Regions from separate parts of the Exiguobacterium sp. s141 genome, predicted to be linked through region 2. Evidence: a T-box and tRNA genes for the amino acid it is inferred to sense, from the RefSeq annotation. Region 2 holds a T-box; the other holds one or more tRNA genes.
The links. The T-box of region 2 lies ahead of KNP74_RS05640 (valine--tRNA ligase). A T-box ahead of a tRNA ligase gene usually reads a tRNA of that ligase, here a tRNA-Val.

Region 1: it has a tRNA-Val gene. The T-box ahead of KNP74_RS05640 (valine--tRNA ligase) is inferred to sense a tRNA for this amino acid. The anticodon was not compared.

Annotation. Positions count from the first base shown of each region.
Region 1 is NZ_JACSLJ010000004.1:125,843-129,255, reverse strand. It holds gene KNP74_RS10665 (TetR/AcrR family transcriptional regulator) at 1-276, shown strand, start outside; gene KNP74_RS10660 (DMT family transporter) at 273-617, shown strand; gene KNP74_RS10655 (DMT family transporter) at 614-928, shown strand; gene KNP74_RS10650 (GNAT family N-acetyltransferase) at 996-1,553, shown strand; tRNA gene KNP74_RS10645 (tRNA-Val) at 1,639-1,711, shown strand; gene KNP74_RS10640 (DUF554 domain-containing protein) at 1,870-2,574, shown strand; gene KNP74_RS10635 (pyrroline-5-carboxylate reductase family protein) at 2,611-3,393, opposite strand.
Region 2 is NZ_JACSLJ010000002.1:217,459-220,871, forward strand. It holds gene hemB (porphobilinogen synthase) at 1-60, shown strand, start outside; gene hemL (glutamate-1-semialdehyde 2,1-aminomutase) at 57-1,361, shown strand; T-box leader at 1,409-1,629, shown strand; gene KNP74_RS05640 (valine--tRNA ligase) at 1,685-3,413, shown strand, end outside.

The DNA.
Region 1 (3,413 bases), on a different contig from region 2:
AAGCGGATGTTGCTCGTCCCACCGCCCGAGTTGCGATCATTCATCGAGACGACGCTCGGTTCGGTCGAGACGGAACTGCAAGCGTTCGAGAAAGAACAGTTTCGATTGGCGATGGAGCAAGGGGCGTTACCCGAACAGTCACTCGAGGACGTGTATGACGCGTACTATTGTTTTCTAGACGGGGCGCTTCTTTCGCTCTTCACGCTTGAGACGAATCGCGTCAAACGGCAACGGGCCGCATTCACGATTTTCAAGAAGGGAGTCGGTTGGACATGAAACAAGATCAACTAGCCTGGGTTTGGCTCGTGCTCGCCGGTCTGCTCGAAATCGTTTGGGCGACGACGATGAAGCTGTCGAACGGGTTCACGGTGCTCGGTCCGAGCGTGATGACGATTCTATTATTGATTGTGAGTTTTGGATTGTTGGCGATGTCGTTCCGCACCTTACCGGCCGGGACGGGGTACGCCGTCTTTACCGGCATCGGAGCCGTCGGAACGGTCATCGTCGGGGCGCTCTTGTTCGACGAGGCGCTCACCGGGATGAAGCTCGTCTTTATCATCACGCTTCTGATCGGTGTGGTCGGACTGAAACAAGTGACGGGAGGTGAGTCGGCATGAGTTGGGTATTTTTGATTGGTGCGGGTCTTGCTGAGATGATGGCCGTCTTTTGGATGGGTAAATCAAAAGGCTATCAGATTGTTAAATGGTCGATCTTGTCGGTCGGAACATTTGCCTTAAGCTTTTATTTGTTGTCGCGTTCGCTCGAGACGCTCCCGCTCGGATTGGCGTATTCGATTTGGGTCGGGATTGGGGCGGCTGGCGGGGTCGTGCTCGGCATGCTGTACTTGAACGAATCCCGGGACCGGTGGCGTATCTTCTTCTTATTGCTTATTATCGGAAGCGTCATCGGATTGAAAGTTGTCGCATGATCAGGATTAGCTTCGAATAAAAACGGGAATTGAATAGTTCAGACTGTGAAAGAAAGGGGCGGGGACGATGAGTCATATCAAACTGCAATCCGAGCGTCTACGACTCGAACCTTACACGATTGCTGATTTTTATTTCGTGAAATCGCTACTCCAAGATCCGCGCGTGATGCGTTTTATTAGCCCGGACGGAAAGCCATATACGGATGAACAGACGATCGAGTGGTTCGAGCGCCAGTTGGCCCGCTATCAGACGGGTCGTCAAACCGGGTTGCTTAAATTGATGTCGCATGAAAATGACGAGCCGATCGGTCATGCCGGCACGTTGCTCCATGAACTCGACGGCACGATTGAACTTGAAGTCGGATATTGGTTGGCGCCGAAGCATTGGCATATGGGCTACGGACGTGAGGCGGCGGCTCGTCTTATGCGTCATGCGTTCGAAGAAGGTGAGAAAGAGATCATTTCCTTGATTCATCCGGATAACGTCCCATCGCAACGAGTCGCGAAAGCGAACGGATTGCATTGGGACCGTGACACTGAATATCAAGGCATGCTCGTCTCAGTATATGCCGGTGATTTAGAGCGGTTATGCCGCCATATGAAACGGGAAAAAATGACGCGTTAAAAAAAGTAAAAAAGTTTTAAAAAACAGTTGCCAAGGCATTAGTTTCTTGATATATTAATAGTGTCCTTAAGAGAGGACACGACCTGATTCTGTAGCTCAGCTGGGAGAGCGCTACCTTGACAGGGTAGAGGTCGCTGGTTCGAGCCCAGTCAGAATCACTTGGGTGCCAAACCCGATGCGAAACCCATAGGAACGTGGGTTTCCGCGACGCCACTTCTTGCGAGAAGTGGCTTTTTTTTGTTTTTCTTTCAATTGACAGTCTACATAAACAGTTGGTATATTCCTCTCATTACATACAGAAACGGGGAATATTACAATGGCCTTAACCGGAACAATCGTCAACGCGGCGTTGATTGTGATTGGCACATTACTTGGACTTTTATTTCACCGCATCCCCGAACGAATGAAAGAGACGGTCACCGCAGCCATCGGTCTCGCCGTCGTCTTGCTGGGGATTCAAATGGGGATGAAGAGTGAGAACTTTTTAATCGTCATCGGCAGTCTCGTCATCGGGGCGGCGCTCGGTGAATGGTGGAAGCTTGATGAGAAGTTGAACGAGGTCGGCTATCAATTGGAACGCCGACTCGGCGGTAAGAGCAAGTCGAGTATCGCCGAAGGCTTCATCACGGCGACGCTCATCTTCGTCATCGGGGCGATGGCCGTCATCGGCGCACTCGACAGTGGATTGCGCGGGGACCATGATGTCCTCTATACAAAAGGATTGATTGACGGCTTCACGGCACTCGTCCTTAGCTCGACGCTAGGGATTGGGGTCATGTTCTCGGCCGTCCCGGTTCTCTTATACCAAGGAGCAATCGCCTTGCTCGCCATCCAAATCATGAAGTTTATCCCGGAATCGCTCATGGATGACTTTATTTTAGAAATGACAGCGACCGGCGGCGTCATGATCGTCGCGATCGGTTTAAATTTGGTCGGCATCACTCGGATTCGCGTCGCGAATCTATTGCCGGGGATTTTGATGGTCGCGGTCATCGTCTCGATTTTACATATCGTCCAATAAAAAATCCGAGAGACGCGATGCGTTTCTCGGATTTTTTCAATTCTTCGGTTGTTCGACTTCTTCTCTCGCACTTTCGCGAAGGGCAGAAGCCATGACGTCTGCTAAATCGCGCGAGCGAAGCACACCGACACCCCGATCGGTCGGACCGTCCGGCGCGGCCACATCTGCGATCAAGTCGTTCGTCGGCCGTGTCTCATGGAGGAGAAGCTCAGCTGATCCTTTCATCGCTTGGGCGACGATTTGACGGGCCGTCGTTTCGTCAAATCCTGCTTCCGTCAAGACCGGTGTCATCGACCCGACAATCTCGTAAAAGAAAGCGGGGCTGCAACCGGCGGCGGCCATAAAGGCCGACATCGTCTTCGCATCAGTCACAGCTGTACGACCAACACGCTCAAACAAAGCCGTCGCCTTTTCACGGACCGTATCATCGGTCTCGGGTCCGAACCAGAGCCCGGTCATCCCGTTTTGATAAGCCACTGGCGTATTCGGCATCGCGCAGACGGCAGGGAGACCTGACGCCTCTTCAATTTCGCTCGGTTCGATATGAGCCGCTACGGAAACGAGGAGCGGTGTGGTCCACGTCTTCGAGCTTACATATGGAAGCACTCCGTCCGGTTGCATCGCAAGGACGACGATGTCATACGCGTTGACATCCTCTTCGTCGACGATTTGCACGCCGAGCTCAGTGTGAAGTTCTGTAAGACGTGTCCGGTCACTCCGGTTCGTCATCGTGATTTGTTCAGGAGACAGGCCTGAGGCTAACCATCCGCGGACGAGTGACTCGCTCATCGATCCTGCTCCTACCATTAAAATATTCATAATCGTCACCTCTTCATATA
Region 2 (3,413 bases):
CTCATCGTCACGTATTTCGCAAAAGACGTCTGTCGCTATTTGGAAGGAGACTATTCATGACCTACAAACAAACACGCTCAGAAGCGGCGTTCGAACAAGCACGTCCGCTCATGCCGGGCGGGGTGAACAGCCCGGTCCGTGCCTATAAATCAGTCGGCATGACGCCAATCTTCGCTGAACGCGGTGAAGGATCACGCGTCTACGACATCGATGGCAACGAATATATCGATTACGTCCTCTCATGGGGACCACTCATCCTCGGCCACCGTGACCAGGTCGTCACGAAGGCGATTCAAGAGCAAGCCGAGAAAGGCTGGACGTTCGGGACGCCGACCGAGCTTGAGACGAAAATGGCCGAGCTCGTCATCGAGCGCGTCCCATCGATCGAGATGGTGCGCATGGTCAACTCGGGTACGGAAGCGACGATGGCGGCACTTCGCCTCGCACGCGGCTACACGGGCAAGACGAAAATCTTGAAGTTCGAAGGCTGCTACCACGGTCACGGCGACTCGCTCCTCATCAAGGCCGGTTCGGGCGTCGCGACGCTCGGTCTCCCGGACTCACCGGGCGTGCCGAAAGACTTGGCGAGCCAGACGCTCACGGTGCCGTACAACGACTTGGATGCCCTCCGCGTCGCGTTCGAGAAGTTCGGCGACGACATCGCTGGGGTCATCGTCGAACCGGCGGCCGGCAACATGGGCTTCGTGCCACCGCAACCTGGATTCCTTGAAGGACTCCGCGAGATCACGGAACAATACGGCGCGCTCCTCATCTTTGACGAGGTCATGACCGGGTTCCGGGTCGGCTACAACTGTGCCCAAGGTTACTTCGGCGTGACGCCGGATTTGACGTGCCTCGGAAAAGTCATCGGCGGCGGCCTTCCGGTCGGTGCCTATGGCGGGAAACGCGAGATCATGGAAAAAATCGCGCCGCAAGGACCGATTTACCAGGCGGGGACGCTCTCGGGGAACCCGCTCGCGATGATCGCCGGCTACACGACGCTGTCGCAACTCAAGCCTGAGCACTACGCCGAGTTCGAACGCAAAGCGGACCGTCTCGCCGAAGGCTACACGAAAGCGGCCGAAAAGTATAACATCCCGCACGACACAAACCGGGCCGGATCGATGTTCGGATTCTTCTTCACGAACGAGAAAGTAACGAACTTCGAGAAGGCGAAGACGGCGAACCTCGACTTGTTCCGCGCTTACTATCAGAAGATGGCGGCGCGCGGCGTGTTCTTGCCACCGTCACAGTTCGAAGGCTTATTCCTCTCGACCGTGCACACGGACGAAGACATCGACTTGACGCTCGCAGCGGTCGACGCGACGTTCAAAGAGCTGCAACAAGAGTTTTCATTGTAATCTTGACGGAAACATCTTCTGTCGCTACAATTGTTTAACAGATACGATTAAAAGCTACGATGAGGAATAGTACGCAATCGACATCCTTTTTCAGAGACGCGGCCACTTGGTGCGAGGCCGCGAAGGATGGTGCGGAAGTCGCCTCGGAGCTGACCTTTTGAACGAAGTAGGAAGGTCCGGTCCATCGACCGTTATTCGATTTTGAGGGCGCCACCTGTTGGCGAACTAAGGTGGTACCGCGGAAGATACGGCTTCTTTCGTCCTTAGCGTTAAGGACGAGAGTAGCCGTTTTTTTGTCCACATTATTAGAGGAGGTTGGGCATATGGCCAACGAGACAAACGAAATCACCATGCCGACGAAGTACGATCCAAGTGCGACGGAAGCGAAATGGTATGACTACTGGTTAGAGAACGACGTATTCAAAGCAGACGAGGACGATTCAAAACAGCCGTACACGATCGTCATCCCGCCACCGAACGTAACAGGGAAACTTCACCTCGGACACGCATGGGACACGACGCTCCAAGACTTATTGACGCGCCTCAAGCGTATGCAAGGCTATGACGTCCTCTGGCTCCCAGGGATGGATCACGCCGGTATCGCGACGCAAGCGAAAGTCGAACAGAAACTCCGTGAAGACGGCATCATGCGTTACGACCTCGGACGCGAGAAGTTCCTCGAGAAGACGTGGGAATGGAAAGACGAGTACGCGGACACAATCCGTGCCCAGTGGTCAAAACTTGGTCTCGGTCTCGACTACTCACGTGAGCGTTTCACGCTCGACGAAGGACTCTCGAAAGCGGTCCAAGAAGTATTCGTCCGTCTCTATGAGAAGGGCTTGATTTACCGTGGCGAGTATATCGTCAACTGGGACCCGGCGCAAAAGACAGCCGTCTCGGATATCGAAGTTATCTATCAAGAAGTCGAAGGCGCATTCTACCACATGAAGTATCCGCTCGCTGACGGCTCAGGCCACATCGAGATCGCGACGACGCGTCCAGAGACGATGCTCGGCGATACGGCCGTTGCCGTCAACCCGAAAGATGAGCGTTACGCGCACCTCGTCGGCAAGACGATCATGCTTCCGGTCATGAACCGTGAGATCCCGATCGTTGCCGACGACTACGTCGACATGGAGTTCGGTACAGGTTGCGTCAAGATCACACCGGCGCACGACCCGAACGACTTTGAGATCGGGAACCGCCACGAGCTCCCGCGCATCCTCGTCATGGATGAAGGCGGCAAGATGAACGAGAACGCCGGCAAGTACGAAGGGCTCGACCGCTTCGAATGCCGCAAGCAACTCGTGAAAGATTTGGAAGCGGACGGCACGCTCGTCAAGATCGAGCCGCACACGCACTCGGTCGGCCACTCGGAACGTTCAGGCGCAGTCATCGAGCCGTATCTTTCGAAACAGTGGTTCGTCGACATGGAGCCGCTCGCGAAAGCAGCGCTCGAAGCTCAAGGACATGACGATACGAAAGTCAACTTCGTCCCAGAGCGGTTCGAAGGCACATACCTCCGTTGGATGGAGAACATCCGCGATTGGTGTATCAGCCGTCAACTCTGGTGGGGCCACCGCATCCCGGCTTGGTACCACAACGAGACAGGAGAGATCTATGTAGGGAAAGAAGCACCGGTTGACAGTGAGAACTGGCACCAAGACGAAGACGTGCTCGACACATGGTTCTCGTCAGCGCTCTGGCCGTTCTCGACGATGGGCTGGCCGGACACGGACTCAGCAGACTTCAAACGTTACTTCCCGACGAGCGCGCTCGTCACGGGTTACGACATCATCTTCTTCTGGGTATCGCGCATGATCTTCCAATCGCTCGAGTTCACTGGGAAGCAGCCGTTCAACGACGTGCTCATCCACGGTCTCATCCGCGACTCGGAAGGCCGCAAAATGTCGAAATCGCTCGGAAACGGCGTCGACCCGATGGAAGTCATCGACCAATACGGCGCGGACTCGCTCCGCTGGTTCCTCCTTACAGGATCGACACCAGGGAACGACCTTCGCTTCTATTGGGAGAAGATCGAATCGACATGGA